DNA from 2 places in the Pseudomonas sp. DC3200b2 genome. Region 2 is predicted to be linked to the other one. Evidence: predicted binding sites of a transcription regulator. Region 2 holds the regulator's gene; the other holds the start of a gene.
The links. The regulator sigma-54, encoded in region 2, starts transcription at its own class of promoters, with help from an activator protein. The targets are predictions, from matches to a motif close to ANTGGCATNNANNTTGCTNT.
Positions count from the first base shown of each region.

Region 1: the regulator sigma-54 is predicted to act here: its motif matches at 4,554-4,573, upstream of glnA (glutamate--ammonia ligase).

Region 1 covers NZ_JAFCTA010000004.1:359,982-371,432, reverse strand. The annotation lists gene ACP691_RS14400 (NfeD family protein) at 1-9, shown strand, start outside; gene ACP691_RS14395 (SPFH domain-containing protein) at 37-897, shown strand; gene typA (translational GTPase TypA) at 955-2,763, opposite strand; gene thiI (tRNA uracil 4-sulfurtransferase ThiI) at 2,887-4,341, opposite strand; gene glnA (glutamate--ammonia ligase) at 4,663-6,069, shown strand; gene ACP691_RS14375 (chorismate mutase) at 6,247-6,810, shown strand; gene ACP691_RS14370 (DUF4124 domain-containing protein) at 6,888-7,412, shown strand; gene ACP691_RS14365 (DUF4124 domain-containing protein) at 7,409-8,035, shown strand; gene glnL (nitrogen regulation protein NR(II)) at 8,296-9,381, shown strand; gene ntrC (nitrogen regulation protein NR(I)) at 9,378-10,814, shown strand; gene ACP691_RS14350 (hypothetical protein) at 11,375-11,451, opposite strand, start outside.
Region 2 covers NZ_JAFCTA010000001.1:348,241-359,691, reverse strand. The annotation lists gene ACP691_RS01795 (KpsF/GutQ family sugar-phosphate isomerase) at 1-363, shown strand, start outside; gene ACP691_RS01790 (KdsC family phosphatase) at 363-887, shown strand; gene lptC (LPS export ABC transporter periplasmic protein LptC) at 896-1,468, shown strand; gene lptA (lipopolysaccharide transport periplasmic protein LptA) at 1,455-2,000, shown strand; gene lptB (LPS export ABC transporter ATP-binding protein) at 2,000-2,725, shown strand; gene ACP691_RS01770 (RNA polymerase factor sigma-54) at 2,852-4,366, shown strand; gene hpf (ribosome hibernation-promoting factor, HPF/YfiA family) at 4,481-4,789, shown strand; gene ptsN (PTS IIA-like nitrogen regulatory protein PtsN) at 4,797-5,261, shown strand; gene rapZ (RNase adapter RapZ) at 5,263-6,120, shown strand; gene ACP691_RS01750 (HPr family phosphocarrier protein) at 6,140-6,412, shown strand; gene ACP691_RS01745 (superoxide dismutase) at 6,504-7,121, opposite strand; gene ACP691_RS01740 (tetratricopeptide repeat protein) at 7,123-7,566, opposite strand; gene pmbA (metalloprotease PmbA) at 7,663-9,009, opposite strand; gene yjgA (ribosome biogenesis factor YjgA) at 9,119-9,640, shown strand; gene tldD (metalloprotease TldD) at 9,675-11,123, opposite strand; gene ACP691_RS01720 (carbon-nitrogen hydrolase family protein) at 11,126-11,451, opposite strand, start outside.

The DNA.
Region 1 (11,451 bases), on a different contig from region 2:
TCAAGTTGATATTCGTCTACGGAGCAAGGAGTTCCCATGAGCGCCACCCTCGTCATCCCCCTCATAGTCTTGATCTTCATCGTGGTCACCATCGCCAAGGGCGTGCGGCTGGTGCCCCAAGGGCAGGAATGGATCGTGGAGCGGCTGGGGCGCTATCGCGTCACCCTCAAACCAGGCCTGAACTTCCTCATTCCCTACATGGATACGGTTGGCTACAAGATGAGCACCAAGGATCTGATCCTCGACGTGCAGCAGCAGGAAGTCATCACTCGAGACAACGCCGTTCTCCTGGCCAACGCCCTGTGCTTCGCCAAGATCACCGACCCCACCAAGGCCGCCTACGGCATCGAGGACTACGACCAGGCGGTACGCAGCCTGACCATGACCAGCCTGCGCTCCATCATAGGCGGCATGGACCTGGACGAAGCGCTGTCCTCCCGGGACAAGATCAAGGCGCTGTTGCGCGAAGCCATGGCCGAGCAGACCATCGACTGGGGCATCACCATCCGCTCCGTGGAAATCCAGGACATCAAACCCTCGGAATCCATGCAGCGTGCCATGGAGCTGCAAGCCGCCGCCGAGCGGGAGCGCAAAGCCACGGTCACCCGTGCCGAGGGCGCGAAAACCGCGGCCATCCTCGAAGCCGAGGCCAGGTTGGAATCGGCCAAGCGTGACGGGGACGCACAAGTGACCCTGGCCAATGCGTCAGCCCAGGCCATCGAGCGGGTGAAAACAGCCATCGGCACCGACACCGGCCCCATGGTGTATCTGCTGGGCGAAAAGTACATCGGCGCCATGGAGAAGCTGGCCGCCAGCGCCAATGCGAAGACCATCGTGCTGCCAGCGGATATCCAGGACACCATCGGCGGGCTGATGGGGCGCGCCAAGCGGGCCTGATTCGCGGGCGTAAAAAAACCTGCCACCTTGCGGGGGCAGGTTTTTCAACCGCAGGGCTTACTTGGAAGCGCGCTTACGCTCGTTCTCGTTCAGCACTTTCTTGCGCAGGCGAATCGACTTCGGAGTCACCTCTACCAGCTCGTCATCATCGATGAATTCCAGAGCCTGTTCGAGGGTGAACTTGATCGGCGGAACCAGGGCGATGGTTTCGTCCTTGCCCGAAGCACGCATGTTGTCGAGCTTCTTGCCCTTGGTGGGGTTGATCACCAAGTCATTGTCACGGCTGTTGATACCGCACAGCTGGCCTTCGTAGATTTCCTGCCCAGGCTCGAGGAACAGCTTGCCGCGGTCCTGCAGGGTTTCCAGCGAGTAGGTCAGTGCCTTGCCGGTAGCCATGGATACCAGTACGCCGTTCTGGCGGTGGCTCACTTCACCTGCCTTGATCGGGCCGTAGTGGCTGAAGGTACCGGTGAGGATGCCGCTGCCGGAGGTCATGGTCAGGAAGGCGTTACGGAAGCCGATCAGGCCGCGTGCCGGAATGGTGTATTCCAGGCGAATACGCCCCTTGCCATCCGGAACCATGTTGCTCAGGTCGCCCTTGCGCAGGCCCATCTGCTCCATCACCGCACCCTGGTGCTGTTCCTCGATGTCGATGGTAACGGCTTCGTAGGGCTCCTGCTTCTCGCCGTCCACTTCCTTGATGACCACCTCAGGGCGGGAGATGGCCAGCTCGAAACCTTCGCGACGCATGGTTTCGATCAGTACCGAGAGGTGCAGCTCGCCACGGCCGGAGACCTTGAACTTGTCGGCGCTGTCGGTTTCCTCGACGCGCAGGGCAACGTTGTGCAGCAGTTCCTTTTCCAGACGCTCCTTGATGTTACGGCTGGTGACGAACTTGCCTTCCTTGCCGCAGAACGGCGAGTCATTGACCTGGAAGGTCATGCTGACGGTCGGCTCGTCCACGCTCAGCGCAGGCAAGGCTTCCACGTTTTGCGGATCGCACAGGGTGTCGGAAATGAACAGCTGGTCCATGCCGCTGATGCACACGATGTCGCCCGCTTCGGCTTCTGGAACCTCGACGCGCTGCAGACCGTGGTGACCCATCAGCTTGAGGATGCGGCCGTTGCGCTTCTTGCCTTCGGCGTCGATGGCGACCACAGGGCTGTTGGCCTTGATACGGCCACGGGTGATACGGCCGATGCCGATCACGCCCAGGAAGCTGTTGTAGTCCAGTGCCGAGATCTGCATCTGGAAGGGCCCTTCGGCGTCGACCTTCGGAGCCGGTACGTGATCCAGGATGGCCTGGAACAGCGGGTCCATGTTGTCGGCCATTTCGGACGGGTCGTTACCCGCGATACCGTTCAATGCGCTGGCGTAGATGACCGGGAAGTCCAGCTGGTCTTCAGTGGCGCCCAGGTTGTCGAACAGGTCGAAGACCAGGCCCAGGACTTTGTCCGGGTCGGCGCCTGGGCGGTCGACCTTGTTGATGACCACGATCGGACGCAGGCCGGCCTTGAAGGCTTTCTGGGTCACGAAACGGGTTTGCGGCATCGGGCCGTCCTGGGCGTCGACCAGCAGCAGCACCGAGTCCACCATGGACATCACGCGCTCTACCTCGCCGCCGAAGTCGGCGTGGCCGGGGGTGTCCACGATGTTGATGTCGTAGCCGTTCCACTTGATGGCGGTGTTCTTGGCCAGGATGGTAATGCCGCGTTCCTTTTCCTGGTCGTTGCTGTCCATCACGCGCTCGTCGTTCAGCTCTTTGCGGTCCAGGGTGCCGGACAGCTTCAGAAGCTTGTCGACCAGGGTGGTTTTACCATGGTCAACGTGGGCGATGATGGCGATGTTACGAAGATTGTCTCTCACAGGGCATATCTCGATGATGAATTCGGTGGGGCCGGCTAAACGCGACGGCCGGTCAAACGACGCGATTACACTGGCCGGTCGGGAGGGCGATGGCGGATGCTCCCGCCATTGAGCCCCGGGACTTTATGCCGGACGATAAACGCGCACATTGGCGTGCCCCTCGCTTAGCAGGTGATGAGCATGCAGCCTGCTCATGACACCCTTGTCGCAATACAACAGGTATTGCCGGGCAGGATCCAGGTCCTTGAACCGGCTGTTCAGTGCATAGAAAGGCACGGCCCGTACCTCTACCCCTTCGACGGCAAGGGGTTCGTCCTCCTGCGCGTCTGGGTGGCGGATGTCCAATACCACATGGCCAGCCAGGGCCTCGCTCACCTCTTCTACTTCAACCGCCTGCCCCAGCTCTTCGATCACATGGTCGATAGACACCAGACGCGCGCGGGCCAGGGCGTTTTCCAGTACCGCCATATCGAAGCGCTGTTCTTCGCGCTCGATACGGTAACCACGGGCGCTGGTGGTGGGGTTTACCGAAATCACGCCACAGTATTCCGGCATGTGCTTGGCGAAATCCGCGGTACCGATGGCGGTGGCCGTGTCGATGATGTCCTGCTTGTGGGTAGCCAGCAATGGCCGCAACACCAGGGTGGGCGTGACCGAATCGATCACCGCGAGGTTGGTGAGGGTCTGGCTGGACACCTGGGAAATGGCTTCGCCGGTCACCAAGGCGTTGATCTCCAGGCGCTTGGCCATCTGGCTGGCCGCCCGCAGCATCATGCGCTTGAGGATCACGCCCATCTGGCTGTTGTCCACCTTGGCCAGGATTTCTCCGACCACTTCCTCGAAGGGAACACTGATGAACAGCACGCGGTGGGAGCTGCCGTATTTTTTCCACAAGTAATGCGCAACTTCCATCACCCCGAGTTCATGGGCACGCCCACCAAGGTTGAAGAAGCAGAAATGGGTCATCAGGCCACGGCGCATCATCTGGTAGGCGGCGACCGTGGAATCGAACCCTCCGGACATCAGTACCAGGGTTTGCTCCAGCGCGCCCAGGGGGTAGCCGCCAAGGCCAGTGTGCTGGCCGTGGATGACGAACAGGCGCTGGTCACGGATTTCCATCCGCACCTCTACCTCGGGGTGCTTGAGGTCGATGCCGGCCGCGCCGCATTGCTGGCGCAGTTGGCTGCCCACGTAGCGGTCCACGTCCATGGAGCTGAAGACATGCTTGCCGGCGCGCTTGCAGCGCACGGCGAAGCGCTTGCCAGGCAGCAGGTGGCCGAAATGCGTCTTGCACTTGGCGACGATGTCGTCGAAATCACCGAGGGGGTATTCATCCACCTGCAGGAAATGCGCGATACCCGGGGTGCAGGTCAGCCGCTCGATGATTTCCCTGAGGACCTTGCCGTCGGTGATCTGCGTCTGAACCTCAAGGTTATCCCACACCCCGGCCACGGCGATATTCGGGTCCAGATCCCGGACCACCACCCGGATGTTCTTGGCCAGCTGGCGAATGAACTGCTTGCGCACTGGCCGGCTTTTTATGGTGATTTCGGGGAAGACTTTGACGATGAGTTTCATGAACAGCGCGCGCCATGGCCCAGCTGGAAAAAAGGGGCGGCATTATAGCGGAAACTGTTCAACCTTTGACCAACTATCTGTCGAAAGCCAGGCAAGCACCGATTTGGAACACTTTTCCGGCACTTCGCCCCATTAAAGGGCATCGAAATCTTGAGAGGCTACCGTAAGTGCCGCCAATCCAAGGATTTTTGCCACCGTGCCCATCTCGGGGCACTGGCATGCAAATTGCTCCCTTGTGAGGCAGGTTGCCTTGGCCGAGTATGCGGCGGCAGCACTGTATCCAGGGGCGCAAAGCACGTTCCTATCCACCCGGAGGACAACATGTCGAAGTCGGTTCAACTCATCAAAGATCATGACGTTAAGTGGATTGATCTGCGCTTCACTGACACCAAAGGCAAGCAGCAGCACGTCACCATGCCGGCTCGCGACGCCCTGGACGAGGATTTCTTCGAACACGGCAAAATGTTCGATGGCTCCTCCATCGCCGGTTGGAAAGGCATCGAAGCGTCGGACATGATCCTGCTGCCCGATGACGATACCGCTGTGCTGGACCCCTTTACCGAAGAGCCCACCCTGATCCTGGTCTGCGACATCATCGAGCCGTCGACCATGCAGGGCTACGATCGCGACCCACGCGCCATCGCCCACCGCGCCGAGGAATACCTCAAGTCCACCGGCATCGGTGACACTGTATTCGTAGGCCCGGAGCCTGAGTTCTTCATCTTCGATGAAGTGAAGTTCAAGTCGGACATCTCCGGCTCCATGTTCAAGATCTTCTCGGAACAGGCCTCCTGGATGACCGACCAGGACGTGGAAGGCGGCAACAAAGGCCACCGTCCAGGCGTCAAGGGCGGCTACTTCCCGGTTCCACCGGTCGACCATGACCACGAAATCCGTACCGCCATGTGCAACGCGCTGGAGGAAATGGGCCTGACCGTCGAGGTTCACCACCATGAAGTGGCGACCGCTGGCCAGAACGAAATCGGCGTCAAGTTCAACACTCTGGTGAAGAAGGCCGACGAAACCCAGACCCTGAAGTACGTCGTTCACAACGTGGCCGATGCCTACGGCCGCACCGCGACCTTCATGCCCAAGCCCCTGTACGGCGACAACGGCTCGGGCATGCACGTGCACATGTCCATCTCCAAGGAAGGCAAGAACACCTTCGCGGGTGAAGGCTATGCCGGCCTGTCCGATACCGCGCTGTACTTCATCGGCGGCATCATCAAGCATGGCAAGGCCCTGAACGGCTTCACCAACCCGTCGACCAATTCCTACAAGCGACTGGTGCCCGGCTTCGAAGCACCGGTAATGCTGGCCTACTCGGCTCGCAACCGCTCCGCGTCGATCCGCATTCCATACGTGTCCAGCCCCAAGGCTCGTCGTATCGAAGCACGCTTCCCGGACCCGGCCGCCAACCCTTACCTGGCCTTCGCCGCGCTGCTGATGGCCGGCCTGGACGGCATCCAGAACAAGATCCATCCTGGCGACGCCGCCGACAAGAACCTGTATGACCTGCCGCCGGAAGAAGCCAAGCAGATCCCGCAGGTCTGCGGCAGCCTGAAGGAGGCCCTGGAAGAGCTGGACAAGGGTCGTGCCTTCCTGACCAAGGGCGGCGTATTCTCCGATGACTTCATCGACGCCTACATCGAGCTCAAGTCCGAAGAAGAAATCAAGGTCCGTACTTTCGTGCACCCACTGGAATACGACCTGTACTACAGCGTCTGATCCAAGCGCCGCGCACATGAGGCCTCCTTCGGGAGGCCTTTTTCATGGCCAGGAATCCGGCCGCCCGACGCCAACCATCGTTTTTCCGAAAAAACGCAGGGGCGCGAGACCCACACTGGCCCCAAGGCCGCTTTGCTGGCATAACGAGGCTCTGAACAACAAGGGAGCGTTCCGCCAATGCAAAAGTTTTCCGCCTTCTGCCTCGCCTTGGGCACCAGCCTTTATCTGAGCGGCGCAATGGCCGCTCCGGCCTCTTCAGCACCTGCCGAACTGCCAGCGTTGCTCGGCAGCATCGAGCAGCGATTGAACATTGCCGATCAGGTCGCCCTGAGCAAATGGGATAGTCACAAGGCCGTGGAAGACCGTGCCCGCGAACGGGAAGTGATTGCCGGCGCCGTCGTCAAGGCTGCGCAATACAAGCTCGAACCTGCGTTCGTGGAGCAATTCTTCGCCGCCCAGATCGAAGCCAACAAACTGGTGCAATATGGGTTGCTCAATGACTGGCGCGTAGCTGGACAGGCTCCGGACAGCCCACGGCCTGATCTGGTCGGGCAGATTCGCCCGCAGCTGGACAAGCTTCAAATCGCCCTGATGGAACAGCTCGCCGCATTCGCCTCATACCGCTCGACCGCGGACTGCCCGCAATGGATTGCACAGGCGATCAATCAGGGCGAGCGTGACGACCTGCACCGTCTTGCTCTGATTCGCGCCACCGGCGAGCTGTGCCTGCCAGCCCACTAGCCACTGCCGGGCAAGGCGGCCTAGGCTATGCTGTCAGGGCCGCCGGGCCTGTCATCCTGTCAATCCGAGTAGTCGCCATGCGCCGCGCCTTACTGTTGTGCTTGCCCCTCGTCTGCGCCTCGGCCCATGGGCAGATCTACAAGTACACCGACGCCAATGGCAATACGGTGTATTCGGAGCAACCGCCCCCTCCAGGTCGGACGGCACAGCCGCTCAACCTGCCGCCGCTCAATAGCGTGCCAATGCCCAAGGGCGCGCCTCCCCCGGCGCCCGCAACTCAGGCGCCAGCCATCGATCCAGCGCCGCCCGCCGCCTATTCGGTTCTGGAGCTGACCGACGTCCCGGCCGACGGCGCTATCCGCGCCAACAACGGCACTTTCGACGTCGGCGTGAGCATCCAGCCGCGGCTGGCGGCTGGCCACCTCCTGCAACTCGTACTAGACGGTGTTGCCTACGGTACGCCGGGCAATGTTCCTCGCCTGCAACTCGTGAATGTGGATCGAGGCCAGCACAGCCTGGCCGTCCAGGTACTGGCTGGGGCCGAGGTGTTGCAATCGAGCACCCCCCGAACGATCCATGTACTGCGGGTCAGCGCTCCATGAGAGCGCTGGCCTTGGTTTCATTGATCTTCTTCAGCGGGCTGGCCTGGAGCCAGGTGTATACCTATGTGGATGCCCAGGGAAACCGGGTCTATACCGACCAACCCCGCAAGGGCGCGACCCCGGTAAAGGTCCCGGAGGGCAACCGCATAAGCCCACCGCCTGCCAAGGCCGCCGCTTCCGCACCAGCAGCTCCGCCGGGTGCTGCCAGGCCGATACGACCAGCCCGAATGGTCCACTATGAAATGTTCCGCATCCTGGTGCCGTTGCCCGAGGCATCAGTGGTACATGCCAGCGGAGAAATGATCGTCACGCTCACCAGCGAGCCAGGACTGGCCGAAGGGCATGCCTACCGCGTTATTCTGGACGGCGCACCCGCCTCGCAGCCCAGTGCAAGCCCAGTCGTTCCATTGCAGAACGTAGACCGCGGCGCTCACCTGCTGTCAGCGGAAATCCTCGATGCCCAGGGAACGGTGGTCGAACGCACCCCGGCGCAACCTGTGTACATGAAGCGTGCTTCCCTCGCGCAGAAACGTCGGGTAAGGCCCTGCAAGGAAGCTGACTACGGTGTTCGTCCAGAATGTCCACTCAGTGACAAACCCGCAGACGATGACGAAGGCAGCTAAAACCAGGCATTCAAAGCCGCGCACCTTTATAGTGCTCTCCATGCACCTGGCTGTCTTTCATGTACCAAGGTGGCGCAGCCCAGCAGGTTAATGAGCTGAATTGGCAAGGGCCTGCCTGCTTTTCGTAGGCATCGCGCTTCTTTTCGGCGCCTGGTTTGAATTTTGCATTTTCCTGGCATCAGTGGAGCGCAGGCCGTGCCCGCCCCGCACCTAGACCGCGCCCTTGGGTCGCGACGTGCCAAGAGAGGTCAAGGATACGCATGACCATCAGTGATGCGCTGCACCGGCTGTTACTGGATAACCTGACAACCGCCACCATTCTTCTCAACGCTGAACTGCGCCTGGAATACATGAACCCCGCAGCTGAAATGCTGCTGGCAATCAGCGGCCAGCGCAGCCATGGCCAGTTCATCAGCGAATTGTTCACGGAGTCCGCCGAAGCCCTCAATTCCCTGCGGCAGGCGGTCGAACATGCACACCCGTTCACCAAGCGCGAAGCCATGCTCACTGCCCTGACAGGGCAGACCTTGACCGTCGATTATGCGGTGACGCCTATCCTGAGCCAGGGCCAGACCCTGCTGTTGCTGGAGGTCCACCCACGTGACCGCCTGCTGCGGATCACCAAGGAAGAAGCCCAGCTCTCCAAGCAGGAAACCACAAAGATGCTGGTGCGCGGCCTGGCCCATGAAATCAAGAACCCCCTGGGTGGCATCCGGGGCGCCGCGCAGCTGCTGGCCAGGGAACTGCCGGAAGAAAGCCTTCGCGATTACACCAACGTGATCATCGAAGAAGCCGATCGCCTGCGCAATCTGGTAGACCGCATGCTCGGCTCCAACAAGCTCCCTTCATTGGCCATGACCAACATCCATGAAGTATTGGAACGCGTCAGCAGCCTGGTGGACGCGGAAAGCCAGGGCGGCATCGCCCTGCTGCGAGACTACGACCCTAGCATCCCGGATGTGCTCATCGACCGTGAACAGATGATCCAGGCGGTGCTCAATATCGTACGCAACGCCATGCAGGCCATCAGCGAAGACAAGGAGCTGCGACTCGGCCGCATTACCCTACGCACCCGTGCCATGCGTCAATTCACCATAGGCCATACTCGTCACAGACTCGTTGCCAAGATCGAAATCATCGACAACGGGCCAGGTATCCCCCCCGAACTCCAGGAAACCATCTTCTATCCCATGGTCAGTGGCCGCCCGGACGGAACCGGCCTTGGCCTGGCCATTACCCAGAACATCATCAGCCAGCACCAGGGGCTGATCGAATGCGATAGCCATCCTGGCCAAACCATATTCTCGATCTTCCTGCCGCTGGAACAAGGAGCCGCTTCGTCATGAGCCGTAGTGAAACTGTATGGATCGTCGATGACGACCGTTCCATCCGCTGGGTATTGGAAAAGGCGCTACAGCAAGAGGGCATGACGACCCAGAGCTTCGATAGCGCCGACGGGGTCATGAACCGCCTGGCTCGCCAGCAGCCGGACGTGATCATCTCGGACATCCGCATGCCTGGCGCCAGCGGGCTGGACTTGCTGGCCCGCATTCGCGAGCAGCACCCCCGGCTGCCGGTCATCATCATGACCGCGCATTCGGACCTGGACAGCGCCGTGGCGTCCTATCAGGGCGGCGCCTTCGAGTACCTGCCCAAGCCGTTCGACGTGGACGAGGCCGTGTCGCTGGTCAAGCGCGCCAACCAGCATGCTCAGGAACAACAAGGCATGGAGGCCGTCCCGACCCTCACCCGCACGCCAGAGATCATTGGCGAAGCGCCGGCCATGCAGGAAGTGTTCAGGGCCATCGGGCGCTTGAGCCATTCCAACATCACCGTATTGATCAATGGCGAGTCCGGCACGGGCAAGGAGCTGGTGGCCCATGCCCTGCACCGCCACAGCCCACGGGCGGCTTCACCTTTCATCGCCTTGAACATGGCGGCGATTCCGAAAGACCTGATGGAATCGGAGCTGTTCGGGCACGAGAAAGGCGCCTTCACGGGCGCGGCCAACCTGCGCCGCGGCCGCTTCGAGCAGGCCGACGGGGGCACCCTCTTCCTGGACGAAATCGGCGACATGCCCGCCGACACCCAGACCCGGCTGCTCCGGGTATTGGCCGACGGCGAGTTCTACCGCGTAGGTGGGCACATTCCGGTGAAGGTGGATGTACGTATCATCGCCGCTACCCACCAGAACCTGGAAAACCTGGTCCACGCTGGCAAGTTCCGGGAAGACCTGTTCCACCGGCTCAACGTCATTCGCATTCACATCCCGCGCCTGTCGGACCGTCGAGAAGACATCCCCACCCTGGCCCGCCACTTCCTCAGCCGAGCCGCCCAGGAGCTGGCGGTGGAACCCAAGCTGCTCAAGGCCGAGACGGAAGAGTACCTGAAGAACCTGCCCTGGCCGGGCAACGTGCGCCAGCTGGAGAACACCTGCCGCTGGATCACGGTCATGGCCTCCGGGCGGGAAGTGCATATCTCGGACCTGCCACCTGAGCTGCTGAGCCTGCCTCAGGACGCCGCGCCTGTGACCAACTGGGAACAAGCCCTGCGCCAGTGGGCAGACCAGGCGCTGGCACGCGGCCAGTCCAGCCTGCTGGACAGCGCGGTGCCCAGCTTCGAACGCATCATGATCGAAACCGCGCTCAAGCACACCGCCGGTCGCCGTCGGGACGCCGCGGTATTGCTGGGTTGGGGGCGCAATACCCTCACTCGCAAGATCAAGGAGCTGGGAATGAAGGTCGACGGGGGCGAGGAAGACGACAGCGACGAGGCCTGACCGGGCCCGTATCGATAGCCCCGCTCCGGCGGGGCTTTTTCATTCTGCCAGGCCTGATTGCCGACCCGCTATCGCCTGAGCGAATGGCCAGGGCGTTAAGGTCATAACCTGGGCATCCGCGCTTGGGTACGCTCCAGCGCCAGCGTCCACGGGCTATTCGAGCCTCTCATTTGTGCACGCCCCGGCCAGCTGCACCGCGGCAATGCGCACCCTTTAGGCGGGACGCGAGCGTCCGCAACAGACATCAGATCTGAAGCAAACCCGCCCTATAGAAAAAATATCATGCGAATCAGCAACCTATGAGGATCAGGTAGGCAGACCGGGCGCTCATCGCAAAACTGGCACGCCCTCTGCAATGACACCTACAACGGTTTCGGGGGCTTTGGTACAGGCAGGCCGGGGTTCCCCTCTTTACACCAGGGCGCCGTCGCAGACGGGCCTTTTTTTCAGGGGCAGCGGTACAGGCAGGCTGCTGCTCCTTCTTTACACCGGGCCAGGCGTCACGCCGAAGCCCGCCCCTTTCGGGGACCTTGGTACAGGCAGGCCGGGGCTTCCCTCTTTTATTCGTCCTGGAGGCTGATATGCAGCCTCCATTGGCCTTGCGCTTCGGCCCCTTCCCATTGGGCTCGCAGCTGGC
Region 2 (11,451 bases):
ATGCACGGCGGGGCCGCCCTGCCGAAGGTCACGCGCGGCACGCTCCTGAAGGAAGCCCTTCTGGAAATGTCGCGCAAGGGGCTGGGCATGACCGTGGTGATCGAAGAGGACGGCCGCCTGGCCGGAGTCTTCACCGATGGCGACCTGCGCCGCAGCCTGGACCGCAACCTGGACATCCAGGCCACGCGCATCGAACAGGTGATGACCGTTCACGGCAAGTCCGTTACCCCTGAAATGTTGGCGGCCCAGGCATTGAAGATCATGGAAGACCACAAGATCGGCGCCCTGGTGGTGGTCGATGAGCAGGATCGCCCGGTTGGCGCGATGAACATGCATGACTTCCTCCGTGCGGGGGTCGTGTGATGGATCACGCCCTGCTGGAACGCGCGAGCCGGATCAAACTGGCGGTTTTCGACGTCGACGGTGTGCTCACCGATGGCCGTCTCTACTTTCTGGAAGACGGCAGCGAGATCAAGGCGTTCAATACACTCGATGGCCAGGGCATCAAGATGCTCATGGCCTCGGGCGTGACAACCGCCATCATCAGCGGCCGCACCAGCGCCGCGACCGAACGCCGGGCCCGCAACCTGGGCATCCCGCACCTGTACCAGGGCCGCGAGGACAAGCTCGTGGTTCTGGATGGGCTTATCCAGACGCTGGGCCTGTCCTACGAGCAGGTCGCCCACCTGGGCGACGACCTTCCGGACCTCCCGGTCATCCGGCGCGTGGGGCTGGGCATGGCGGTGGCCAATGCCGCCGACTTCGTGCGCCGACACGCCCATGGCGTGACCCAGGCCAAGGGTGGCGAAGGCGCGGCTCGTGAATATTGCGAACTTATCCTGCGGGCCCAGGGCAACCTGGACGCCGCGCTGAACCACTACCTGTAGGCACCGCAATGCCCAAGAAAAAGCTCTTGACCCTGTCGATCGCGGTGGCGCTCGCCGCCCTGCTGATCGCTGCCGGGTACTGGAACGTCAGCCCTGGCCGCTTCCTCGACAACCCCAAGGCGAGCGTCGACGCCGGCACCATCGACTACTATGCGATCAACGCGCACACGGTGCAGTACCTGCCCGACGGCTCCAGGCAGTACGACATGACCGCCGACAGGGTCGAGCACCTCAAGGCCAGCGAGGTCACCCATGTGACCAGGCCGGTGATGGACATCTACCGGGGAACGACCTACCCCTGGCACGTGCGCAGCGAGCGCGCCGTGGTCAATCCGGACGGCAGCCAGGTCGAACTCATCGACGCCGTACGGCTCAACCGCACGGACCAGCAGAACCGAACCACCGTGATCACGACGTCCCGCGCCATGGTATTCCCGCAGAAGCAATATGCGGAGACTGACCAAGACGTTAGAATCGAGGGCGCCGGTGGCGTCACGACTGCCAAGGGAATGAAAGCGTATTTGAACGACAGCAAGATCCACTTGCTGTCCACCGTAAGAGGACAGTATGAGGCTCGTTAAAACCCTCCCCTTCCTGCTAGGCCTGGGCGCGGCACTGGGAAGCGTGAACGCTTTGGCGCTGCCCACCGACCGGAATCAGCCCATCCATATCCAGTCCGACGACGCCCAGCTTGACGACAAGCAAGGCGTGGCCGTGTACACCGGGGACGTGGTCATCACCCAGGGCTCGATGAAGATCACCGGCAACAAGGTAACCGTCACCCGCGCAGCCAATGGCGACGTGGACGTGTTCACCGCCGTGGGCAACCTGGCCTACTACGAGCAGAAGCCTGCCGTCGACAAGCCGATCGTCCAGGCCTACGCGGTGACCATCCAGTACTTCGCCGCCCAGGACCGCATCGTGCTGATCGACAAGGCCAAGGTCATCAACGATGGCAACACCTCCGAAGGCGAAAAGATCGTCTACGACACGGTGCGCCAGGTGGTGAACGCCGGGCGGGCCACGGGCAGCAAGCTGACCGCGCCACGCCCGCGGATCGACATGGTGATCCAGCCCAAGAAGAAAACCGACCAGCCGCAGAAGGCGCAGTAATGGCAACGTTGAAGGCCCAGCACCTGGCCAAGAGCTATAAAAGCCGGCAAGTGGTGAGAGATGTCAGCCTTTCCATCGAAAGTGGGCAGATCGTCGGCCTGCTTGGCCCCAACGGGGCGGGCAAGACCACCTGTTTCTACATGATCGTGGGCCTGGTCCAGGCAGACCAGGGCCGGGTGCTGATCGACGATCTGGACGTCAGCCACCAGCCCATGCACGGTCGCGCCAAGGCAGGCATTGGCTATCTGCCCCAGGAAGCTTCCATCTTCCGCAAGCTGTCGGTGGCCGACAACATCATGGCCATTCTGGAAACCCGCAAGGACCTCGACAGCAATGGCCGTCGCAAGGCCATGGAAAGCCTTTTGCAGGAATTCCACATCACCCATATCCGGGACAACCTCGGCATGAGCCTGTCCGGCGGCGAACGGCGGCGGGTCGAGATCGCCAGGGCACTGGCCACCGCGCCGAAATTCATCCTGCTGGACGAACCCTTCGCTGGCGTGGACCCGATATCCGTGGGTGATATCAAGCAGATCATTCATCACCTCAAGGCCAAGGGCATTGGCGTGTTGATCACCGACCACAATGTGCGGGAAACCCTCGATATCTGCGAAATCGCCTATATTGTGAACGATGGCCAATTGATTGCAGAAGGCGATTCGGCAACTATCCTGGCCAACGAGCTGGTGAAAGAGGTCTACCTGGGCCACGAGTTCCGGCTGTAAGTGTAAAGCCCCTAGGCAAAGCTCGAAGCCTCAGGCATATAATTTGCTTCAAGTCTGGGTGCTCCGCTGGGAGCACCCGTTGTGGAAGGCGCCTCGCGCCGGCAAACAAGGTGTCAAGCTCACGCCATGAAACCATCGCTTGTCCTTAAAATGGGCCAGCAACTGACGATGACGCCGCAGTTGCAACAGGCCATCCGCCTTCTCCAGCTTTCCACCTTGGACCTTCAACAGGAAATCCAGGAGGCGCTCGAGTCCAATCCGATGCTCGAACGCCAGGAAGAGGGTGACGACTTCGACAATACCGACCCGTTGGCCGACAAGGCGGAACAGTCGAATACGCAGGCGGAAAGCCCCGAACCGTCCTTCCAGGAAACCAGCTTCCAGGAAAGCGCTGACAGCGGCGCCCAAGCCAGCGAAGAAGGCGACTGGAGCGAACGCATTCCCGAAGACCTGCCCGTGGATACGGCCTGGGAAGACATCTACCAGACCAGCGCCAGTAGCCTGCCTGGGGGCGATGACGACGATTGGGACTTCACTACCCGCACCTCGGCCGGGGAAAGCCTGCAAAGCCATCTGCTCTGGCAGCTCAACCTGGTGCCGATGTCCGATAACGACCGGTTGATCGCGGTTACCCTCATCGATTGCATCAACAGCCAGGGATATCTGGAAGAAAGCCTGGAAGAACTCTGCCAAGGCTTCGATCCGGAACTGGATATCGAGCTGGATGAAGTCGAGGCCGTGCTGCATCGCATCCAGCAATTCGAGCCCGCTGGCGTGGGCGCGCGCAACCTTGGCGAATGCCTGGCCCTGCAGTTGCGCCAATTGCCGCCGAAAACCCCATGGCTTGCCGAGGCCCAGCGCCTGGTTACAGAGTTCATAGAACTGCTTGGCAGCCGGGACTATAGCCAACTGATGCGGCGGATGAAGCTCAAGGAAGATGAGCTTCGCCAGGTGATCGAGCTGGTGCAGAGCCTCAACCCACGCCCCGGCTCGCAGATCGAGAGCAGCGAACCGGAATACGTGGTGCCCGATGTGATCGTGCGCAAGGACAACGACCGCTGGCTGGTGGAACTCAACCAGGAGGCCGTGCCGCGATTGCGTGTGAACCCGCAGTATGCCGGGTTCGTGCGTCGCGCCGACAGCAGCGCGGACAACACCTTCATGCGCAATCAGTTGCAGGAGGCCCGCTGGTTCATCAAGAGCCTGCAAAGCCGCAACGAAACCCTGATGAAGGTGGCCACGCAGATCGTGGAGCACCAGCGCGGCTTCCTCGACTATGGCGACGAAGCCATGAAACCCTTGGTGCTGCACGATATCGCCGAAGCCGTGGGCATGCACGAGTCCACGATTTCCCGTGTCACCACCCAGAAGTACATGCACACCCCTCGCGGCATTTATGAGCTGAAATACTTTTTCTCCAGCCACGTCAGCACCTCGGAAGGCGGAGAATGCTCATCCACGGCCATCCGGGCGATCATCAAGAAACTGGTCGCCGCCGAAAACCAGAAAAAGCCATTGAGTGACAGCAAGATCGCTGGTTTACTGGAGGCACAGGGCATTCAGGTAGCACGCCGCACTGTCGCCAAGTACCGTGAGTCCCTCGGGATCGCGCCGTCCAGCGAACGCAAGCGGTTGATGTAGCCTGGCCAGGTGGCTGCCGGCCCTGGTCGTCGGCAACCACCGGGAATGCCACCAGCGTTTCAGTGGCAGGTTTCTCGCCTGCCTCTTTATGCACTGGCAATAAGGAGAAGCGGTATGCAAGTCAACATCAGTGGGCATCAACTGAATGTGACCGACGCCATGCGTAGCTACATGACCGAAAAGCTCGCCAAGCTGGAGCGACACTGCGACAAGATCACCAATGTGGAGGTGATCATGGAAGTGGAGAAGCAGAAACAGCGCGTCGAGGCGACCATCCGGGTTCCAAAGTGCGACGTGGTGGCCCAGGCGGAACACGAAGACATGTATGCCGCCATCGACCTTCTTACCGATAAACTCGACCGGCAATTGCTCAAATACAAGGAAAAACAGCAGAGCCACCTGCAAGGTACGGCCGCTCGCTGAGCCCCCGATGATCCGACTAGAACAGATCCTGACCCCCGGCCGTTCCCTTGTGAACGTGCCGGGCGGCAGCAAGAAACGCGTCCTCGAACAGATCGCCAGCCTGATCCATAAAGACCTACCCGATATCGGCCAGCAAGCCCTTTTCGAGGCTCTGATCGCACGGGAAAAGCTAGGGTCCACCGGCTTCGGCAATGGCATCGCCATTCCGCATTGTCGGCTCGCCAACTGCCATGAGCCGGTCAGCGCCCTTCTGCATCTGGAGTCGCCGGTAGACTTCGACGCCATCGATGGCGCGCCGGTGGACTTGATCTTCGTGCTGCTGGTTCCCCAGGCAGCCACCGATGCCCACCTCGAACTGCTGCGACAGATCGCCAGCATGCTCGACCGCCGCGAGACTCGAGACCAACTGCGTTCAGCCAAGGACAGCGAGGCGCTGTACCAGGTGGTAGTGAACGCTCAGGTCAGCGCCTGACATGCGCCTGGTCATCGTCAGCGGTCGCTCGGGTTCGGGCAAGAGTACCGCTCTCGATGTCCTCGAAGACAACGGCTTCTACTGCATCGACAACCTTCCGGCCGGCCTGCTGCCGGAGCTCGCCGAACGCGCCATCATTCATACCGAGCTGGCCCAGCCCTTGGTCGCCGTGTCCATAGACGCGCGCAACCTGCCCAGTCATCTGTCCCGCTTCCCGGAATTGCTCGATGAGGTCCGCGCCAAGCACATTCAGTGCGACGTGCTGTTCCTGGACGCAGACGAGGAAACACTGCTCAAGCGCTTTTCGGAAACCCGCCGGCGGCACCCGCTGACCAGCGCCAATCGCTCCCTCGCCGAGGCCATTCGGGTGGAAAGCGACCTGCTTGGCCCCATAGCCGACCTGGCCGACCTGAAGATAAACACCACGAGCCTGAACCTCTACCAGCTCAGGGATACGTTGAAACTGCGCCTGCTGAACAAGCCAGACGCCGGTACCGCGTTCCTCCTGGAATCGTTCGGTTTCAAGCGTGGCATGCCCATCGACGCCGACCTGGTATTCGATGTGCGCTGCCTGCCCAACCCTTACTGGAAGCCGGAGCTGCGCGAGCACTCCGGGCTGGACCAGCCGGTGATCGACTATCTGGCGGCCCAGCCGGAGGTCGAAGACATGTTCCAGGACCTTTCCAGCTACCTGCTCAAATGGCTACCCAGGTTCGCGGCAAGCAACCGAGCCTACGTGACGGTTGCCATCGGCTGCACGGGCGGGCACCATCGCTCGGTCTATCTCACCGAGCGGCTCGGCGAACTGCTGCAGCGGACCTTACGGAACGTGCAGGTGCGCCATCGAGACCTCACCTGAACCAAGGACTTGCCACGCAATGCCCGCACTCGACATTACCATCATCAACAAGCTGGGCTTGCACGCGCGCGCGGCCGCCAAGTTCGTCGGCGTCGCCGGTCGCTTTCCCTGCCAGGTTCGGGTTGGCCGTAGCTCGGCCAGCCTGGTGGACGGCAAGAGCATCATGGCGGTCATGATGCTGGCGGCCGGTAAAGGCACCCAGATTCATCTGAGCACCGAAGGCGAACAGGCCCAGGAAGCGCTGGATGCGCTCGCAGGCCTGATCAACGACAAGTTCGACGAAGGGGAGTGAAGCCGGGAGCGGTGCACCTGTAAGAACCAGCGCAGCTGGCGAAACTGCCGATTCGCTCGCTTCGCAGGCCCCTACCGATACGCCAGCGAGCTTAGAAGGCCTGCACGGCTGCCTGATAGCGCTTTTCCACTTCCGGCCAATTGACCACGTTGAAGAACGCGCCTATGTATTCAGGGCGGCGGTTCTGGTACTTCAAGTAATAGGCGTGCTCCCACACATCCAGCCCCAGGATGGGGGTATTGCCTTTCATCAAAGGGCTGTCCTGGTTGGCAGTGCTCTCGACCACCAGTTTCTTCTCCGGGGTGACGCTCAGCCAGGCCCAGCCACTGCCGAAGCGGCTTACCGCGGCCTTGGTGAAAGCCTCCTTGAAGGCATCGAAGCCGCCCAGGTCTTTCTCGATCGCCTCTTTCACCGTGCCGCTGGGTTGGCCGCCGGCCGAAGGGGCCATTACCGTCCAGAACAGGGAATGGTTGGCATGGCCACCACCGTTGTTGGCCACGGGGCCTTTGAGTTTATCCTCGAGGCTGTCATAGGCTGCCAGCAGCTTTTCCACTGGCCACTCGGCGTACTCGGTGTTTTCCAGTGCAGCGTTCAGGTTGTTGATGTAGGTCTGGTGGTGCTTGGTATGGTGGATCTCCATCGTCTGGGCATCGATATGGGGCTCCAAGGCTTTGTAGTCGTACGGCAAGGACGGCAGGGTGTGCGGCATGTCAGTGGACTCCGTATCGCGAGTGCGCGCCGGTATGGCGCGACGGTTGGCCCATGGCACCGCCGAGCAAGCTCGCGGTGCGGGGGTATTCGCCATGGACGGCAATGAAACCCAGCAGTTCCGTATAGGTGCGATCGCTGTGACGAAGCGCTGCCTGGCGCAAGGCTACGGACAAGTGCGAATCGGCCACCGCATGAAGCAAATGTTCATGGGCCGCGCACAGGTACTCGGCACTTTCTTCCGGCTGTCGCAGTTTCAGGTGCAGGTCCGCCAGGTTGTGGTGCGAGACCACGAACGCCGCGACCGCTTCGTCCGGGTTGCTCCATCGCTCGAAGAGAATCTGCGCCAGAGCCAGTGCCCGCAGATAATGCTCTCGGGCGTCGACCCAATTGCCTTCGGCAAAGAGCGCATTGGCGCGCTCGATGGTCTGTTTCCAATGGTCCATGGTCGCTCCCCTTGCAGGTTGAGGTGCTTACAAGTGATGAGAGTGACTATTAGTGATAATCACTCTCAATGCAACCATGGTAGACCAAGGGGTATTTCAGCTGCCTGCTACTGTCATGCGCTCGATCAGTACAGATCCGGTACGTACGTTGCTGCGCAACTCCAAGTCATTGCCCACCGCGATGACCTGCCTGAACATGTCCTTCATGTTCCCGGCGATGGTCACTTCCTGGACCGGGAACTGGATTTCGCCGTTCTCGACCCAATACCCCGCGGCGCCGCGGGAATAATCACCGGTGACCATGTTCAGGCCGCTGCCCATCAGTTCGGTAACCAATAGCCCACGTCCCATCTTGCGAATGAGCGCGGCCTGGTCATCGTCGCCGTGGGTGACGAACAGGTTGTGCACGCCCCCGGCATTGGCTGTGCTGGGCATGCCCAGCTTGCGACCGGAATAGGTGCTCAACACATAGGACACCAGCCGGCCATCCTGCACGAAGGGCTTGGCATAGGTGGCCAGGCCGTCACCGTCGAAGCCCGCGCTACCCAGGGCTCGGGGCAGATGGGGACGCTCGTCCAGGGTCAGCCAGTCCGGGAACAGCTGCTGCCCGAGGGCTCCTTCCAGGAAAGAGGACTTGCGATAGAGATTGCCCCCCGATACGGCCGAGAGGAAGCTGCCGAACAATCCGCCAGCCAGTTCAGCGGCAAACAGCACCGGGACCTCGCAGGTGGGCACCGGGCGCGCGCCCAGCCGGCTGGCGGCGCGCTCGGCGGCCCTGCGACCGATGGCTTCGGGCGAAGCCAGCAGGCCGCCTTCCCGGTTCACGTCGTACCAGTAGTCCCGCTGCATCTGCCCGTTCTGTTCGGCGATCATCACGCAGCTCAGGCTGTGGCGGGTAGACGCATAGCCACCGATGAACCCGTGGCTATTGCCGTACACCCGGCACCCCTGATGGGTCGAAACCTGGCTGCCGTCGGCATTACGGATCAGCGGGCTGGCTGCGAATGCCGCCGCCTCGCAGGCCAGTGCCAGCTCGATGCTGGCCTCGGGGCTGATCTCCCATGGGTGATACAGATCCAACGCGGGCAGCTCACGAGCCATGAGCGCCGCGTCGGCCAGCCCCGCGGCATCGTCTTCTGAGGTATGTCGCGCGATCGCCAGGGCCGCCGCGACCGTCTCCCGGATGGCATCGGGGCCGGTGGCCGAGGTGCTCGCCGAACCCTTGCGCTGCCCCAGGTAAAGCGTAATGCCAAAGCCTTGGTCGCGGTTGAGCTCAACGGTTTCGACTTCGCCCTGGCGCACCGAGGTGGACAGGCCCTGCTCCAGGGAAACGGCCACCTCGCAGGCGCTGGCGCCCTGGCGGCGGGCCTCGGCGATGATCTGTTCGACCTGTTCCTGTAAGGGCGGCAGCGCCTGCGGGCCAACGCTATCGACTGCTTTCATGGGTTTCTCCACAACTTCAAAGACGGATCCGGGCAAGGGCCTGCTGGCCGGACCGGACAACCGGCCCCCGACTGGTTATCATGGCGGCGTTTATAAGCGGACGGCCCCCATGGTTGATTCATACGACGACGCCCTCGGTGAGGGTAAAAGCAAGACGCAGGTCAAACGCGAGCTCCAGGCACTGACGGAACTGGGCGAGCGGCTGACCACGCTCAAACCGGACCTGCTCGCCCGGCTGCCGCTGACCGAACCGCTGCGGCGGGCACTGGAAGAAGCGCCCAGGCACACGGCCAACGCGGCGAAAAAACGGCACACCCAGTTCATCGGCAAACTGATGCGAGACCAGGACACGGCGGCGATTCTCGAGCTGCTGGACCAGGTCGACGCCTCTACGAGGCAGTACAACGAACGCTTCCACAACCTGGAGCGCTGGCGCGACCGGCTGATCGCCGGCGATGACGCGGTACTGGATGCGTTCGTGGGCCAATACCCGGAAACCGATCGCCAGCATTTGCGTTCATTGGTGCGCCATGCGCAGCACGAGGCCGCGCACAATCGCCCACCTTCGGCCAGCCGCAAGATCTTCAAGTACATCCGCGAGATCGACGAGCAGCAACGCGGCCTGCGTTGACCCACAGCTTCACCTGGGGCGAAGCCTGGCAAGGTCACGCCCCGGTGCCGCCCACGGTGATAGCGTCGATCTTCAGTGTGGGCTGGCCAACACCCACCGGCACCGATTGACCATCCTTGCCACAGGTGCCCACCCCGCTATCCAACGCCAGGTCCGTGCCCACCATGGACACCTTGCTCATGCAATCAGGACCGTTGCCGATCAGAGTAGCGCCCTTGACCGGGGTGGTGATCCTGCCATCCTCGATCAGATAGGCTTCGCTGGTCGAGAACACGAACTTGCCGCTGGTGATATCCACTTGGCCACCGCCCAGGTTGGCGCAATAAAGCCCCTTCTTGACCGATCGGATGATTTCCTCGGGATCATGCTCGCCCGCCAGCATGTAGGTATTGGTCATGCGAGGCATGGGCAGGTGCGCGTAGGATTCCCGGCGCCCGTTGCCGGTGGCCGCCACGCCCATCAGGCGCGCGTTGAGTTTGTCCTGCATGTAACCCTTGAGCACGCCCTTCTCGATCAGGGTCGTGCATTGGGTAGTGGTGCCTTCATCGTCGACGCTCAACGAGCCGCGACGGCCTTGCAGGGTGCCGTCATCGACGATGGTGCACAGGCTGGAGGCCACCTGCTCGCCGATCCGTCCGCTGTAGGCCGAGCTGCCCTTGCGGTTGAAGTCTCCTTCCAGGCCATGCCCCACGGCTTCGTGCAGCAGCACGCCGGACCACCCCGGCCCCAGCACCACGGGCAGGGTACCGGCCGGGGCAGGCCGGGCCTCCAGGTTAACCAGAGCCTGGCGCAGAGCTTCACGGGCGTAGCCCATGGCCCGCTCCTCATCCAGGAAATAACGGTAGTCCGTGCGCGCGCCACCACCCTGCCCGCCCCGCTCGCGGCGACCGTTCTGCTCGACGATCACGCTCACGTTGAAACGCACCAAGGGGCGGATATCGGCCGCCAGGCTGCCGTCCATGCCCGCTACCAGTACCCGCTCCCAGACGCCTGCCATGCTGACGGTAACCTGCTGCACGCGAGGGTCGAGGGTACGGGTGTAGGCATCGATGCGCTTGAGCAGCTCGACCTTTTCAGCGCGGCTCATCACGTCCAGCGGGTTGTCCGCGCCGTACAGGGGCGCTCGCGCCTGTGTCGGCTGCGCGAACGCGCGCACCTGCCCGTGCTGGCCTGCCCGGGAAATCGAGCGAGCGGCCTGGGCGGCCTGGCTCAAGGCTTCACGAGTGATGGTGTTGCTATAGGCGAAACCGGTTTTCTCGCCAGCCTGGGCGCGAACGCCCACGCCCTGGTCGAAATTGAAACCGCCTTCCTTGACGATACCGTCTTCCAGGGCCCAGGACTCGGAGATCTGCGCTTGGAAATACAGGTCGGCGGCGTCGACTCCAGGACCGGCCAGTTCGCCCAGTACGGCGTTCAGGCTGTCGAGGGTCAGCTCGCCGGGGGTCAGCAATTGGTCGCTGACCGTATTCAACATCTCGCTCATGTTCACTCCGCGATAGGGGCAGGCCGCATGGCAGCCTGCGAGAAAATGCGCCGATGCGTCTGCACCGGCATACGCTCACGGATGGACGCCTGCTCGACAGCGTCGCGTGAGCCCAGCAGTACCGCTTCCCCAGTCTGGTGCTGCGTGAGCAGCCGACCCCAGGGGTCCACGATGGCCGATTGCCCGTGGGTGTGGCGTGGGCCAGGGTGCTCACCGCCCTGGGCCGCGGCCAACAGGTAGCATTGGGTTTCTATGGCACGGGCGCGAATCAGCACTTCCCAGTGAGCGGCCCCGGTCACCGCGGTGAACGCTGAAGGCGCGCTGATCA